DNA from 2 places in the Aestuariimicrobium sp. T2.26MG-19.2B genome. Region 2 is predicted to be linked to the other one. Evidence: predicted binding sites of a transcription regulator. Region 2 holds the regulator's gene; the other holds the start of a gene.
The links. Region 2 encodes HrcA, which represses chaperone genes, less so after heat shock. Its sites were predicted from a motif close to TTGGCACTCGNNNNNNNCGAGTGCCAA; they were not measured.
Positions count from the first base shown of each region.

Region 1 (7,850 bases), on a different contig from region 2:
ACCGAGGACGGGTTCGAACTGCAGATGGGCAGCAACTTCTTCGGTCCGTTCGCCCTCACGGTGGGGTTGCTGCCGGTGCTGCGTGAGTCCCCCGCGCCCCGGGTGGCCACGATGGCCAGCGGGATCGCCCGCATCGGCCGCATCGACTTCGGTGACCTCCACTGGACTCGCCGGCGGTACCGTCCCGAACAGGCCTACGCCCAGTCGAAACTGGCCGACGTCCACCTGTACCGACAGCTCGCGGCCATCGCCGGCCGTCGCGGCTGGGCGCTGCGCAGTGTCGGTGCACACCCCGGTTACGCCCTCACCAACCTGCAGACCTCCGGCGCCAGCCTGGGTGAGGGCAGCAGCCTGATGGAGCGGATCACGTCGGTGGGCGCCCGGTTCGGGCAGTCGGCCGAGATGGGGGCCCAGCCCCTGCTGATGGCCGCCACCTCACCCACCGCGTCGTCCGGGGACTACTTCGGCCCCACGGGGGCCTTCGGAATGCGAGGTGCTGCCGGGCCGGCCAGCCTGAACGCGCGGATGCGGGACGACGTGGTGGCCGCACGGTTGTGGGCGGTCTCGGAGCAGCTCACCGGGGCGCGAGTCGCCTGACGGTCTGCGTCGCGGTCGTGCGGTAGTGGTCGAGCAGGTCTGGTCGACGGTCGATCGCCCAACGGACGAGGTCGAGCGCCTGCAGCAGTTCCAGCCTCGGCAACCCGCGAGCCACCTCCTCGGGGTCGATGCCGAACCCGGCGGCGAAGTCCTCCGCGAGGTGCGGGAACCGCCCCCGCTGCAGGTGAACGAGGTCACCCCAGGGAACGGGGCCGGTGGCGGCCGATCCCCAGTCGAGCAGCACCAGTTCGCCATCCGGCGCGACCAGCACGTTCCCTGGGTTCAGGTCACCGTGGAACAACCCGTGGTGCTGACCCACCGGGTTCGTGGACGAGACCCAGTCCGTCAGCCACTCGAGGTCGCCGGCGCGGTAGACGCCCAACTCGAACAGCGGGTCGTCCTCACCCAGGGCCACGAGGTTGTGGTGCACGTGCTGGGCCCAGGCGCTGGTGAGGTCCCGACCGAATCGGCTGAAGAGCTGTCCCGGGGCGTCGTGCAGCGGAATCCGCGCCAGCGCAGCCGCGCAGTCGCCGAGCCGTTGCCACAACCGGGGCGTCGCCTCGTCCGGGTGCTCTCCCGGCATGCGTTCCTGAACCTGGTAGGGCACCGACAGCGGGTCTGCCCCGGCCGCGCCTGCCCCCGTCCCCCACGTCCGGAACTGGCCGACCGCGAGCACCCGGGGAGTGACCACTCCGGCAGCCTCGGCTGCCCGGGAGCACCACGCTTCCTTCGCGAACTCGTCCACGTCGGTGACGGTTCCGCGCAGGGGGTCGCGGGAGAAACGGATGACCGCCTCGGGGGTGCCGAACACGTGGTTGGTCTGGCCCTCCGTCAGGTGGTCGAGGGGCCCTTCGAGGCCGTGGCGTGCGGCGATCGCGGCAGCCAACGCGCGCGGATCCGAGCGGCTCGTGTCATGCATCGCCGACTGACGCTACCGTGCAGGACGAGCGTTCGCGCCCATCATTGCCAGCCTCCCGGGAGACCACGTGCCACTCGCCGCCTGCCCCACCCCTCCGATGGGCTGGAACTCCTGGAACGCGTTCCGCACCCGCATCGACGAGCAGCAGATCGTGTCGATGGCCGACGTGATCGTCTCGACTGGTCTGCGTGACGCTGGCTACCAGTACCTGGTCGTGGACGACGGCTGGCAGGCGCCGCGGCGCTCGTCCGGTGGCAACCTTCAGCCCGACCCGGCGCGATTCGGCCAGGGCATCGACTGGTTGGCCGACCAGGTGCACCAGCGCGGGCTCAAGCTAGGCATGTACCTCGCACCGGGTCGCGCGACCTGCGCCATGATCTACGACGCCTACCCCGGCGAGGGGCTGGGCAGCTTCGGTCATGAGGCCGACGACCTCGCCGCGTATGGGGAGTGGGGTGTGGACTACCTGAAGTACGACTGGTGCGAGGCCTGCCGCGATGACACCGGGCTGAGTTACCGGGGCGCCTTCGAGAAGATGGGCCAGCTCATCGCGGACTCCCCGCGGGAGTTCGTGTACTCGATCAGTGAGTACGGTCGGACGAACCCGTGGGAGTGGGCGCCCGGCTTGGCGAACCTGTGGCGGACGACGCCCGACATCGACCCGAGCTTCAGCTCCGTCCGGGGGATCGCCGACGCCCAGCGTGGCCTGGAGCGGTGGTCGCGTCCGGGAGCGTGGAACGACCCGGACATGCTGCAGGTCGGCAACCCCGGGCTCACCCTCGCCGAGTGCCGCGCCCACCTGGGTCTGTGGGCCCTCCTCGCGGCGCCCCTGATGGCCGGCAACGACATCCGCACCATGAACCGATCGGTGGCCCAAGTGCTCACCAATCCGCGGCTGGTGGCCATCGACCAGGACCCGCTGGGGCGACAGGGTCGCCGCATCCAGCGAGAGTTCCGATTCGACGTGTGGCTGCGCGAACTCTCCGGCGGACAAGTGGCCGTCGGGGTGCTCGGTTCCGGCGAGCGTGCCTCGGAGCCCACGACCCAGCCGCTGCGCGTCCAGGTGGGCGATGGTCTGGTCCGTGTCGACAACGGCACCGAGAACGTCATCGAGATCGGGCACGACGGACCCGTCACCGAGGTCTGGTCGGGCGAGGCGACCTCTGAGGTCGTCATCGGCGCTCGCGACCTCGCCCTGTTCACCATCGGTTGAGCGCTGCGGGGGGCTCATCCGCTCCCCCGCGGCCCGGCCCGGTCGGGTACGACCGGGCAATCGTGCCGATCGTGTCGTCTGACGGGACTTGTTGCACCCCGGCCGCAATCTCTCGCTCCACGGCACACGATCCGCACGATTGGCTCGGCTGACCCCTCGGCGGACGCCCAGGGGGCCGAGGGTCTCAGCCCAGGTGGCGCACCTCGGTGTCGATCAGCGTGCGCCAACTGCGCACCAGACCGGAGTCGACCCACGCCTTGTACGAGCGGTCGGGTCGGGCGGGTGTGCCGATGTGGAACGCGCGGACCCCGGCTCGCACCAGCCACGGCACGTGTTCGGCTCGCAGTCCGCCGCCGGCCATGATCACCTGCGCCGCACCGGGTTCGTCCCTGGCCACCGCCAGCACCTCGTCCAACCCGTGTTCGAGACCGCGCGAGGAACCGGCGGTCAGCACCTGGTCGAACCCCGCGAAGCCACGCAGGGCAGCCCAGGCCTTGCGGTAGTCGAAGGCCCAGTCGATGGCGCGATGGAAGGTCCACGGCACGCCGATGCCCTCGGTCAGGCTGGTGACCACCTCGGTGTCGACCTCGCCCAGACCGTTGAGGAAGCCCAGCACCACACCGTCGGCGCCGGCGTCGACGTAGGCACCGATCAGACCTTTCAGGCGGGTGGCCTCGCCTCCGTCGGTCGACCAGCCCTCCCGCAGCCTCACCATCGGACGAATCTGGATCGAGGTGGCGGCTCGGGTGCGTTCGACCAGTGCGGGCTCCGGGGCCCTGCCCTCGTGGTCCATGGACCCGAGCAACTCGACCCGGTCGGCGCCACCCTCCTCGGCGCGACGGGCATCGTTCTCGTGGAGCGCGATCACTTCCAACAGTGCTGACATGGCACCAGTCTGGTGGAACTCCTGCTCCACGCCCGAAGCCTCGCCCGAAGGCGCAGAAAAACACCGGTGGGCGACCCCCACAAGGAGGGTCGCCCACCGGCGTTCGTACGGGTGGGGCTCAGCCCCGGAACGGCTGGATCAGAAGTCCATGCCGCCCATGCCACCGTCACCGCCGCCCGGGACGGGCGCAGCCTTCTCGGGCTTGTCAGCGATCACGGCTTCGGTGGTGAGGAACAGCGCGGCGATCGACGCGGCGTTCTGCAGTGCCGAACGGGTCACCTTGGCGGGGTCGATGATGCCGGAGGCGATCATGTCGACGTACTCGCCGGTGGCAGCGTTCAGACCGTGGCCGGCCTCGAGCGAGCCGACCTTCTCGACCACGACGCCACCCTCAAGACCGGCGTTGACGGCGATCTGGCGCAGCGGGGCGCCAGCGGCCGAGAACACGATCTGGGCACCGGTAGCCTCGTCGCCGGTGAGCCCGTCGACGTTGGCGGCCTTGGCGGCCTGGAGCAGGGCCACGCCACCACCGGCGACGATCCCCTCCTCGACGGCAGCCTTCGCATTGCGGACGGCGTCCTCGATGCGGTGCTTGCGCTCCTTGAGCTCGACCTCGGTGGCAGCGCCGACCTTGATCACGGCCACGCCACCGGCCAGCTTGGCCAGTCGCTCCTGCAGCTTCTCGCGGTCGTAGTCGGAGTCGGAGTTCTCGATCTCCTTGCGGATCTGCGAGACGCGGCCAGCGAGCTGGTCGGCATCGCCAGCACCGTCGACGATGGTGCACTCGTCCTTGGTGACGACCACGGAGCGGGCCTTGCCCAGCAGTTCGAGGGTGACACCGTCGAGCGACAGGCCGACCTCCTCCGAGATCACCTGGGCGCCGGTGAGGATGGCGATGTCGGTCAGCATGGCCTTGCGGCGATCCCCGAAGCCGGGAGCCTTGACGGCGATCGACTTGAAGGTGCCTCGGATCTTGTTCACGATCAGACCGGCCAGGGCCTCACCGTCCACGTCCTCGGCGATGACCAGCAGCGGCTTGCCCGACTGCATGACCTTCTCGAGCACGGGCAGCAGGTCCTTCAGGCTCGAGACCTTGGAGTTGACGATCAGCACGTAGGGGTCGTCGAGCACGGCCTCCATGCGCTCGGCGTCGGTGACGAAGTAGGGCGAGATGTAGCCCTTGTCGAAGCGCATGCCCTCGGTCAGTTCGAGGTCGATGCCGAAGGTGTTCGACTCCTCGACGGTGATGACGCCTTCCTTGCCGACCTTGTCCATCGCCTCGGCGATGACATCCCCGACACCGGGGTCAGCGGCCGAGATCGAGGCGGTGGCAGCGATCTGCTCACGGGTCTCGATGGGCTTGGCCTGCTTGAGCAGCTCGTCGGTGATCGCCTTGACAGCGGTCTCGATGCCCTTCTTGAGCTCGATGGGGTTCGCGCCGGCGGTGACGTTGCGCAGACCCTCGCGCACGAGCGCCTGGGCCAGCACGGTCGCCGTGGTGGTGCCGTCGCCAGCGACGTCATCGGTCTTCTTGGCAACTTCCTTGACCAGCTCGGCGCCGATCTTCTCGTAGGGATCCTCGAGCTCGATCTCCTTGGCGATCGACACACCGTCGTTGGTGATCGTGGGGGCGCCCCACTTCTTCTCCAGGACGACGTTGCGGCCCTTGGGGCCGAGGGTGACCTTGACCGCGTCAGCCAGGGTGTTCATGCCCCGCTCAAGACCGCGGCGGGCCTCAATGTTGAACTCAATGAGCTTTGCCATGGGGTAAGTCCTCCAGCGTCGGATACGTGTGCGTCAGGCATGGTGCCCGCGACGGACGGCCCATGGGGACCTCACCAGACCTGTCGGTGGCACTCGGACGCATCGAGTGCCAACTCATTTTTAGCACTCTCCCCATGCGAGTGCAAAGGATTCTCGAGTCCTGTGGACGCGCACCCGCACCGTCGCGGGTGGTGCGCTGGCAGCATGGAGGTCGTGACCCCCACCTCCTCCACCCGCACCCGCCCCTCGGCGATGGAACGGGTGCGCAACGTCGGCAACTGGGCCAACCTCTCCACCCCGATGGGACTGGCGATCGCCCGGGCCGGGGGAAGCCGGATCGTCCGCGGCCCGCGGGGGCTCACCCTGGCAGAGGGGTACCGACTCGGTTTCCCCATGGCTGGCGCCTTCACGGTGGGCAGCGTGGTGATCACCGCCCATCCGACCTGGGCCGCCGCCGAGGCGGCATGGCCCGGCACCCTGGAACACGAGGAGTCACACACGTGGCAGTGGACGCTGTGCCTGGGTGCACCCTTCCTCCCCCTGTACACCGCGGCCATGGGGTGGTCGTGGCTGCGCACTGGTGACCGCTCCTCGGCGAACGCCTTCGAACGGGCGGCCGACCTCGCGCTGGGCGGCTACGTCGAGCGGCCGCGCAGACCCCTCGCCGACGGGGTACGCCGACTGGTGGGGCTCAGCGCACGGACTTCAGGCGCCCGGCCGAACGGTGGTCACGGCGGGCGGCGCGCAGACGACGCAGGCGCTTGACCAGCAGCGGCTTGTGGGCCAGCGCGGCCGGGTCGTCCAGCAGTCGGTTGAGGATCTGGTGGTAGACGGTCGAGGTGATCCCGAATCGCTCCATGACCTCGGCGTCCTTGCCGCGGGGTGCAGCCCACCACGAGTCCTCGAAGTCCAGGATCGCGGTGTCGCGCTCGCTCAGGGCGGAGGCGTCGAGTGCGGTGCGGGGCTCGGGTGCGGCGGCTGACATGGACGTCATTCTAGGTCGGAATCACATGACTGTCATTAGCACCACGTGCACCCTCTTGATCCAGCCATCGCGGGGGCGGGCGGAGCACCAGCCGGCCGCGCGCAGCCGTCCCACAACCGGACGATCCGGGCGCCGGTGACCGCCGCCCCGTGCTTGGATGGGCCCATGAGCGACACCCCAGCGAACGTTTCCCTCGCGGCCCCACCCGTGGCCCCGGCGCCCGGTCCGATCACGCCCGTGACCGGCGAGAAGGTCCGCTGGGGGATCATCGCCCCGGGGCACATCGCCGAGAAGTTCGCCAAGGCAGTCACCTCCCTGCCGGACGAGGCCGAGCTGGTGGCCGTGGGTTCCCGTTCTGCCGAACGGGCTGCAGACTTCGCGGGACGCTGGGGCATCCCGCACTCCCACGGTTCCTACGCCGAACTGGTGGCCCGGGACGACCTCGACGTGGTCTACGTGGCCTCGCCACACAACCTGCACGGCGAGCAGGCCGAGTTGGCGATGCGCGCGGGCAAGCACGTGCTGGTCGAGAAGCCGCTGTCGGAGAGCCTTCACTCGTCACGCTCCATCATCGAGACCGCCGCGGATCAGGGGGTCTTCTGCATGGAGGCGATGTGGACCCGCTGCAACCCGTTGGTGATGCAGGCGCGGCAGTTGATCGCCGACGGCGCGCTGGGCGATCCCCGGTTCATGTGGTGCACCTTCGCCTTCCGTTTCGACGGGGACGACAGCCACCGCCTGCTCGACCCCGAGCTCGCCGGTGGGGCGATCCTCGATCTGGGCGTCTACCCCATGCACGCAGCCCACGTCCTGCTGGGCGCCCCCACCGGCATCACCGCTGAGGGCACCGAACACCCGCGGACGGGGGTGGACGCCACCTCGGTGGCCCACCTGACGTGGGACAAGCCCGGTGGCACCACCTTCGGCACCTTGGTCAGCTCCATCGATGCACGGGGCGACCAGCGGCTGAGCGTCTTCGGGACGAAGGGCCAGTTGGTGCTGGAGAACTTCCTCGCCCCCCTCGAGATGACCTTCACACCCGAGGGTGGGGAGCCACAGAAGTTCGTCACCCAGGACGCCGGCTTCCTCTGGCAGGTGCAGGAGGTGCATCGATGCCTGCGAGCAGGCAAGGCGGAATCGTCCGCGGTGCCCTGGCAGTCCTCGCTCGACGTGGCCGCACTGCTCGACCAGTGGCGCGCCGGCGTGGGCACCGGGACGGTCGGCCGATGAAGCTCATCACCGGTGTGGTCAAGGACTACGCCTGGGGGTCGACCGACTCGATCCCCACGCTGCTGCACACCGAGCCGACCGGGGAACCCCAGGCCGAGTACTGGCTCGGGGCGCACCTGGCCGGACCGGCCGTGGTCGAGGGTGACGGCACCCTCGACTCCTGGCTTGCCGACCACCCTGAGGCCCTGGGCGCCAGCAGTCGGGAGCACTTCGGTGACCGCCTCCCCTATCTGCTGAAGATCCTGGCCGCCGACCA
Region 1 is NZ_CATNLW010000001.1:549,693-557,542, forward strand. It holds gene QQZ11_RS02570 (oxidoreductase) at 1-597, shown strand, start outside; gene QQZ11_RS02575 (aminoglycoside phosphotransferase family protein) at 575-1,516, opposite strand; gene QQZ11_RS02580 (glycoside hydrolase family 27 protein) at 1,584-2,729, shown strand; gene QQZ11_RS02585 (copper homeostasis protein CutC) at 2,914-3,615, opposite strand; gene groL (chaperonin GroEL) at 3,754-5,379, opposite strand; gene QQZ11_RS02595 (hypothetical protein) at 5,593-6,144, shown strand; gene QQZ11_RS02600 (DUF3263 domain-containing protein) at 6,071-6,364, opposite strand; gene QQZ11_RS02605 (Gfo/Idh/MocA family protein) at 6,530-7,594, shown strand; gene manA (mannose-6-phosphate isomerase, class I) at 7,591-7,850, shown strand, end outside.
Region 1: groL (chaperonin GroEL) is a predicted target of HrcA. The motif match lies at 5,466-5,492, and genes of this name have one in related genera.

Region 2 (7,850 bases):
AGTTCGCCGCGACGCACGGTCAGTGAGACGTTCTCGACGCCGACCGTACCGTCCTCATGGATGGCGGTGACGTCGCGGACACTGAGCACCTCGAGTGGGATCTGCTCGACCGGGGGAGCGGCCGGTGCCTCCCCCGTCTCGAGGTCGACACCATCGGGCAGCGTCATCAGGTCGACACCGCCGGCCATCTTCTGGGTCGCCACCTGCCAGGAACGGGTACCGGGTGCCTCGGTGACGACGGCGCCGGCGACTCGTCCGAACCACTCGAATCCGTTGAGGGCGTTGACCACCAGCAGGGCAGTCGCCAGCCCCCACCAGCCGCCGACCACGGCAGCCCACACGACCACCACGCCGACCTTGATCATCACCACGGGCACCGCGTCCAGCACAGCCTGCACGTGGTGCTCGCGGACGGCCGCGTCGACACGCCCGGAGTCCACCTTGAGCAGGTGGGCGTGCACCTCGGGGGTGCGTCCCGCCAGCTTCACGGTGCGAGCCGACTCGAGGGTCGAGACGAGGGCTCGCCCGAAGGTGGCCCGCATGGCCGACGCCCTGGTCGCCGTACGCCCCGCGATCGGACGACCGATGGCCGAGGCCAGGGTGGCCGCAACCACGACAGCGAACAGCACCAGCCCGGCAACCGGGTTGGAGGCTGCGATCGCGGTCACGACCACCACCACCAGGCCGTTGATGAAGTCGACCCAACGGTCGGCATAGCGGGCGTACCGGTCGGAGTCCATGGCACGCGCGACGACCTCACCGGCGGGCACCTTCTCGAGTCGGTGCTGGGCGGTCTGGCCCACGAGCACCGCCAACCGGACCCGCAACAGCACCTCGATCCACCAGCGCGGATAACGGGCGATCCCCTCGGAGAGCATGACCGGGCCGGCGAAGACCATCACGACGAGTGCTGCCAGCCACCACCACGGCTGCTGGCCAGCCGCGACCTGCTCGACGGCGTGTCCCCAGGCGAAGCCAGTGAGGGCGCCAGCCGACCCGGTCAGGGACACCCCAAGGAACAGCCCCACCGAGAGAAGGCCCCACTCTGGGCGCACCGTGAGCGCACTCCAGATGCCGCGGGCCAGGCTCGGGCCCGTCTCGACCGCTGCCCGCGCGAGCACCTCGCGGCGTCGGCGTGCCGACCCGACGGACTCCACCAGCGACCCGTTGGCGTGGGCGGCAGCGTGTTCGGCCCCCGCCTGGGGCAGGGCCACCGGGCGGGCATCGTCCGGCTCGTCGACGCCGACGCCAGCGCTACCGGCCGATCGCAACAGGTCACGGAAGGGGCCCTCGGTGCGGCTGAGGGCAGTCTGTGACCCGAACTGGACGAGTTCGCCCGCCCTCATCACCGCCACCAGGTCGGCGCGGGCGATGGTCGACAGACGGTGGGCCACGAGCAGACCGGTGCGTCCGCGCAGCAGTCGGTCGCTGGCGGCGACGACGCGGTGCTCGGTGAGGGGGTCCATGCGGGCGGTTGCCTCGTCCAGCACGACCACGTGCACGTCGCGGATCAGCAGCCGCGCGAACGCCACCAGTTGTTCCTCACCGGCCGACAGGGTGGTGCCGCCCGGCCCGAGCAGGGTGTCGAGTCCTTGGTCGAGTCCGGCCACCCAGTCGGTGAGCCCGAGTTCGTCGATCACCTCGACGACACGTCGGCGGGGCAGGTCGGCGAACAGGGTGATGTTCTCGGCGAGCGTGCCCGCGAGGATCTCGGTGCGTTGGGTGACCACACCCACCTGGCGGCGAAGGTTCTGCAGATCCAGGTCGAGCACGTCCACACCGCCCAGCAGCACCATGCCGGGGCTGGGTTCCACCGCCCTCGAGATCAGCGAGGCGAGGGTTGACTTGCCCGATCCGGAGCGTCCCACGAGCGCGAGGGTCTGGCCCGCAGGCACGTGCAGGTCGATGTCGCGCAGCGCGAACGTGCCCTCGTCATAGGCGAAGGTGAGATGGCGGAACTCGAGGTCGACCTCGTCGGACTCGATCTGGCGACCACCCACGGGCTCGGGCTGCAGGGCCATCATCTGCCGCAGCCGTGCGACGGCACCCAGCCCGGCCTGGATGTCGGGCATCTGCTCGGCGACGAACCCCACCACGCCCACGAACTGGGTGGTGATCAGGAACAGGGTGACCAGCTGGGCCACCGAGGTGTGGCCCCGGGTGGCCATCGTCGCGCCGATCACCGCCACGGCCGCGAGCAGCGCGTTGAGCAGGATGATGCCGCGCAGCAGGATCTTCTTCTCCAGGTCGAGCACGGCCTTGAACTTGCGGTGCACGTCGGCCGAGAGCTGCGCGAGTCGGCGGATGGCGAACGACTGACCCAGGCTGGTGCGCAGGTCGTCCCGACCCGCGATGCCCTCCTCGAGGGCGGCGGCATGGTCGGTCCACGCGGCCTCCTCGACGATCTTGCGTTCCTGGATGGGCTTGAGCAGTGAGCGCATGCCCAGCCAGGTGAGCGCCGCGAAGCCGGGGAACATGAACCAGGCCGGCCACCACGTGAGTCCGGCGATGATCCACATCGGCACGGCCCCGAAGAGGGCACGCAGCACCATCCACGACTGCCAGCGCATCAGGTTGCCGACCTCGCGGGTGTCGTCGTCGACACGGTCGAGCACCTCACCGACGGCCTGCTCGCCGAGGTGGGCCAGCGGCTGGTTGAGGGCAGCATCGAGGAGGTCTCGACGAAGCCCGCCCTCGACCCGGTCGATCTCGCCGAACCACAGGTATCGACCGGACATGTCGAGGATCGAGCCGCCGATCATGGCGATGGCGAGCCAGCGGACGACCTGCCAGCTGGGCTGCTGGGCCACCTGGCCGGCGAAGACATTGCCGAGGACCATCGCGAGCGAGCCGATGGCGAGCACGATCAGCGCCACGGTGTTCACCGGCGTGACGAGGCGCCGCCAGTCGACGGTGCGGGTGGTGGAATCGGTGACGATCGCCGCGATGGGCGCGGTGCTGGTGCTGGTGCTCATGGCGCCGACCAGCCTAGGTCCAGGGACTGACGAATTGCGCGCCAATTATCGCTGGACGGTCCTCCTCAGAGGCGTCCCAGCAGCGGCAGGGAGGTGCGGGGCTCGAGGCCCTTGGCAGCCAGTTCGGCATAGGCCAGGGGAAGGGCGGTGCGGATCGTCCGAGCTGAGTACGGCCAGTCCCACTGAGAGGCCCCCGGGTGGGGTCGTCCGTCGATCTCCGGGGTGTCGAGTGCCTCGAGGGCCTGATCGAGTCTGATGCCCCGACCGACGAGTTGTTCGGCCTGGCCGTAGATGGTCGAGACGTTGGCGCGCTGCTCGAAGACGACCTGCTTGTCGACGACGGAACCGTGGCCGGGCACGAAACGGGTCGAGTCCAGGGTGGCGCCCAGCATGCCGTCGAGGGTGGCGGCCCAGGTCTCGACGGTGCTGTCGGGCCCGAAACTGGGTTCGGCGCCGACCTCGACGAGGTCTCCGGTGAACACGACGTCCCGCTCGGGCAGGTGCACCACCAGGTCGCCCTGGGTGTGACCACGCCCGTGGTGGATGATCTCTGCCCTGGCCCCGCCCAGGTCGATCGCCTTCACCATGGCGACGGTCGTCGTGGCGGCCGCCAGGCCCTCCGGGACGGCGGGTGTCGGCTCGCCAGGGCCGTCAGGAACCTCACGCCCATCGCCTGTGGGCAGGTGCGCGGACTCGTGCGCGATCGAGACCACCTCGGACCCGAAGCCGGCCAACCCCCAGAAGTGGTCGAAGTGGTCGTGCGTGACAACCACGTGCGTGACGGGTCGTCCGGCATGTTCGGCGGCGGATGCGGCGATCATCGCGCCCTGCTCGGGCGAGGATCCGGTGTCGACCACCAGTACGGCGCGGTCGCCGACCACGAGCCCGATGTTGACCGAGGCGGGCTCCGCCACGGCGACCCAGACGCGGTCGGCCACGGGCTGCCACTGACCCAGAGAGAACTCCATGTCCGCGAGCCTAGCGTTACACTGGCACTCGGCCTGGCGGAGTGCCAGCGCCACCGGCCGGCAGGAGGTGACCATGGACGACCGCAAACTCGAGGTGCTCCGCGCCATCGTCACCGACTACGTCGAGTCGCGCGAGCCAGTCGGGTCGAAGGCCCTGGTGGATCGCCACCAGCTCAACGTCTCGCCCGCCACCGTGCGCAACGACATGGCGGTGCTGGAGGAGGAGGGCTACATCACGCAGCCCCACACCAGCGCCGGACGAATCCCCACCGACAAGGGCTATCGCATCTTCGTCGACCGCTTGGCCAGCATCAAGCCGCTGTCGGCGGCCGAACGGCGAGCCATCCAGACGTTCCTCTCCGGTGCGGTCGACGTCGACGACATCGTGCTGAGGACGGTGCGCCTGCTGGCGCAGATCACCCAGCAGGTGGCGATCGTGCAGTACCCGGCGTCGAACTCGGCGATCGTCCGCCACGTCGAACTCGTCAGCCTCACCGTTGACCGGGTGATGGTGGTGCTGATCACGTCGACCGGGCGTATCGAGCAGCAGGTGATCGAGCTGCCTGATCACGACGAGGCCCTGTTGGCGCGGTTGCGCGAGAAGCTGAACGGCAGCATCGTCGGCCTCGCCACCTCGCAGGCCGCCCAGCAGTTGACGGCCCTCTTGGCCGACATCTCACCCGACGACGCCATGCCCGCGGCCGCCCTCGTGGCCACGGTGCTCGAACTGTTGGCCGTCGACCGGGCCTCGGCCCGCGTGGCGGTCGCCGGAGTGCCATACCTCACCCGTTTCACCGACCAGTTCGAGAGCACCGTCAAGCCGGTGCTCGAGGCGCTCGAGGAGCAGGTGGTGTTGCTCCGCCTGCTTGGTGAGACAGTGCAGGGCCACGAGATCGGGGTGAGGATCGGGCACGAGAACTCCGTCGAACAGCTGCGTTCGACGTCCATGGTGGCCAGCGCCTACGGCCCACAGGCCTCGGCATGGGCCAGCCTCGGGGTCGTCGGCCCCACCCGCATGGACTACCCCCAGACGATGGCCTCGGTGAGTGCCGTCGCGCGATATCTCGGCCGTTTCCTGTCAGAAGGTTGACCAACCCCAGAAGGATGTCCCAACGCAGATGAGCCCCTCCCAGACCGACTACTACGAGGTTCTCGGCGTCGCCCGCGACGCCACCCCCGAGCAGATCAAGAAGGCCTATCGCCGGATGGCGATGAAGGTGCATCCCGACGTCGCAGCCGATGCCGATTCGGCAGAGAAGTTCAAGCAGGTGCAAGAGGCCTACGAGGTGTTGCACGACCCGAACAAGCGGGCCGTCTACGACCGCGGCGGAGACCCGATGGGGTCGGGTTTCAGCGGCTTCGGCGGCGGCCAGGGGTTCGACGGGTTCGGCGGCAACTTCGGTGGTGCCGGGTTCGACTTCACCAACCTGGTCGACGCCATGTTCGGGGCCCAGTCCTCGAGAGGACCCCGCAGCCGGGTGCGGCGTGGTCAGGACGCGCTGGTGCGCGCCCAGCTGACCCTCGCCGAGGCGGCCTTCGGTCTCACCAAGCCGATCAGCATCGACACGGCGGTCGTCTGCCCCACCTGTGCCGGCAAGGGTTCCGAGGACGGCCAGGAGCCGGTCACCTGCACCGTCTGTGACGGGCACGGCGAGATCACCCAGATCCAGCGATCCTTCCTCGGCGACATCCGCACCTCCCAGGCCTGCCCCAACTGCCGCGGCTTCGGCTCGATCATCGCCCATCCCTGCACCGAGTGCTCGGGGGAGGGTCGGGTCCGGCACAAGCGCACCATCAACGTGAAGATCCCCGCCGGGGTCAAGTCGGGCAACCGCATCCACCTCGAGGCTCAGGGTGAGGTGGGTCCCGGTGGTGGCCAGGCCGGTGACCTCTACGTCGAACTGATCGTGGCCAACCACGAGACCTTCACCCGCGAGGACGACAACCTCGAGACGGTGATCCGGGTACCGATGACCGCCGCCGCGCTGGGCACCACGGTGCAGATCGCCACCCTGGAATCCGAACGCGAGGAGACCGACGAGGCCGACCGCTGGGTCGACGTCGAGATCCCCACCGGTACCCAGTCGGGCACGCGGTTGGTGGTCGAGGGACGCGGCGTGCCCAACCTTCGCAGCGGACGACGGGGCGAACTCGGTGTCACCCTGCTGGTGCAGACCCCCACCAAGCTCGACGACGAGCAGCGAGAACTGCTGCTCCGACTGGCCGAACTGCGCGACGAGACCTCGGTGGTGCCCAAGATGACCAAGCACGGCAAGGGAGTCTTCGGACGCCTGAAGGAAGCCTTCGGCGGATGACCGACGCGCTCTTCCTCGGGGAGATCGACGGCGCGGTTCCCGGCTCGGTGGTCGAACTGACCGGCGACGAGGGACGCCACGCGGCCGTGGTCAAGCGGATCCGGGTGGGGGAGTCGGTACTCGTCTCCGACGGCCGGGGACGCGCCGTCCACGGCCCGGTGGTCGAGGTCACCAAGCAGGGGATCCGGATGCGGGTGGACGAGGTGCTCAGCTCCGCGGAGGGCTCCCTCCGCTTCCGGGCGGTGCAGGCCCTGGCCAAGGGCGACCGCAGCGACCTGGCGGTCGAACTGCTCACCGAGATCGGCTGTTCCGAGATCGTTGCCTGGCAGTCGCACCGGTCGATCGTCCGGTGGGACGCCAAGGCCGACAAGGGACTGGCCAAGTGGGCGGCCACCGCCCGTGAGGCCACCAAGCAGTCCCGTCGGTTCCGCGTGCCCGTGGTCGATCGACTGGTGACGACTCCCCAGCTGGTGAAGCAGGTGGTGGCCGACGAGGGCCTGGTGCTGGTGCTGCACGAGGACGCCACCGAACCGCTCAGTTCGCTCGACCTGCCCCACTCCGGCACGGTGACCGTGGTGGTCGGGCCCGAGGGCGGCATCGCCCCCGAGGAACTGCTGCAGCTGACCGAGGCGGGGGCTCGTCCGGTCGTCATCAGCGACGGAGTGCTCCGCTCCTCGACGGCGGCCGCCATCGCCGTCACCCAGCTGCAGACCCTGGCCGCGGTGCGGCCGTGAGCGAGTTCGGCTTCGTGCCCGATGCCGTGCTCGACAACGGGCTCGGGCGGGCCGGGGTGATCCACACCCCACACGGACAGATCGAGACCCCCGCGTTCGTCGTGGTCGGCACCAAGGCGACCGTCAAGGCCGTGCTGCCCGAGACGGTGGCCCAGGTCGGGACGCAGGCGGTGCTCGCCAACGCGTACCACCTCTACCTGCAGCCCGGATCCGATCTGGTCGACGAGGCAGGCGGGTTGGGGCGGTTCATGAACTGGCCGGGCCCCACCTTCACCGATTCCGGCGGCTTCCAGGTGATGAGCCTGGGTGCCGGGTTCAAGAAGGTGCTGGCGATGGACGCCTCGCGCGTCTCCAGTGACGAGGTGATCGCCGAGGGCAAGGAGCGGATGGCCCACGTCGACGAAGACGGGGTCACCTTCAAGAGCCACCTCGACGGTTCGAGGCACCGGTTCACCCCCGAGGTGAGCATGAGGGTGCAGCACGAGTTGGGTGCCGACATCATGTTCGCCTTCGACGAGCTGACCACGCTGATGAACACGCGTGCCTACCAGGAGGAGTCCCTCGAACGGACGAGGCTGTGGGCCGAGCGCTGCCTGGCGGCCCATGCCACCCTGACCCGCGAACGCGCCGACAAGCCGTACCAGGCGCTCTTCGGGGTGCTGCAGGGAGCCCAGTACGAAGACCTGCGACGCAAGGCGGCGCGCGACCTGGCGGCCATGGAGGTCGACGGGCAGTCCTTCGACGGTTTCGGCATCGGTGGTGCGCTCGAGAAGGAGAACCTGGGCACCATCATCGGCTGGGTCTGCGAGGAACTTCCCTTCGACAAGCCCCGTCACCTGCTGGGCATCTCGGAGCCGG
Region 2 is NZ_CATNLW010000002.1:695,490-703,339, reverse strand. It holds gene QQZ11_RS13085 (ATP-binding cassette domain-containing protein) at 1-2,975, opposite strand, end outside; gene QQZ11_RS13080 (MBL fold metallo-hydrolase) at 3,041-3,943, opposite strand; gene hrcA (heat-inducible transcriptional repressor HrcA) at 4,017-5,033, shown strand; gene dnaJ (molecular chaperone DnaJ) at 5,062-6,258, shown strand; gene QQZ11_RS13065 (16S rRNA (uracil(1498)-N(3))-methyltransferase) at 6,255-6,992, shown strand; gene tgt (tRNA guanosine(34) transglycosylase Tgt) at 6,989-7,850, shown strand, end outside.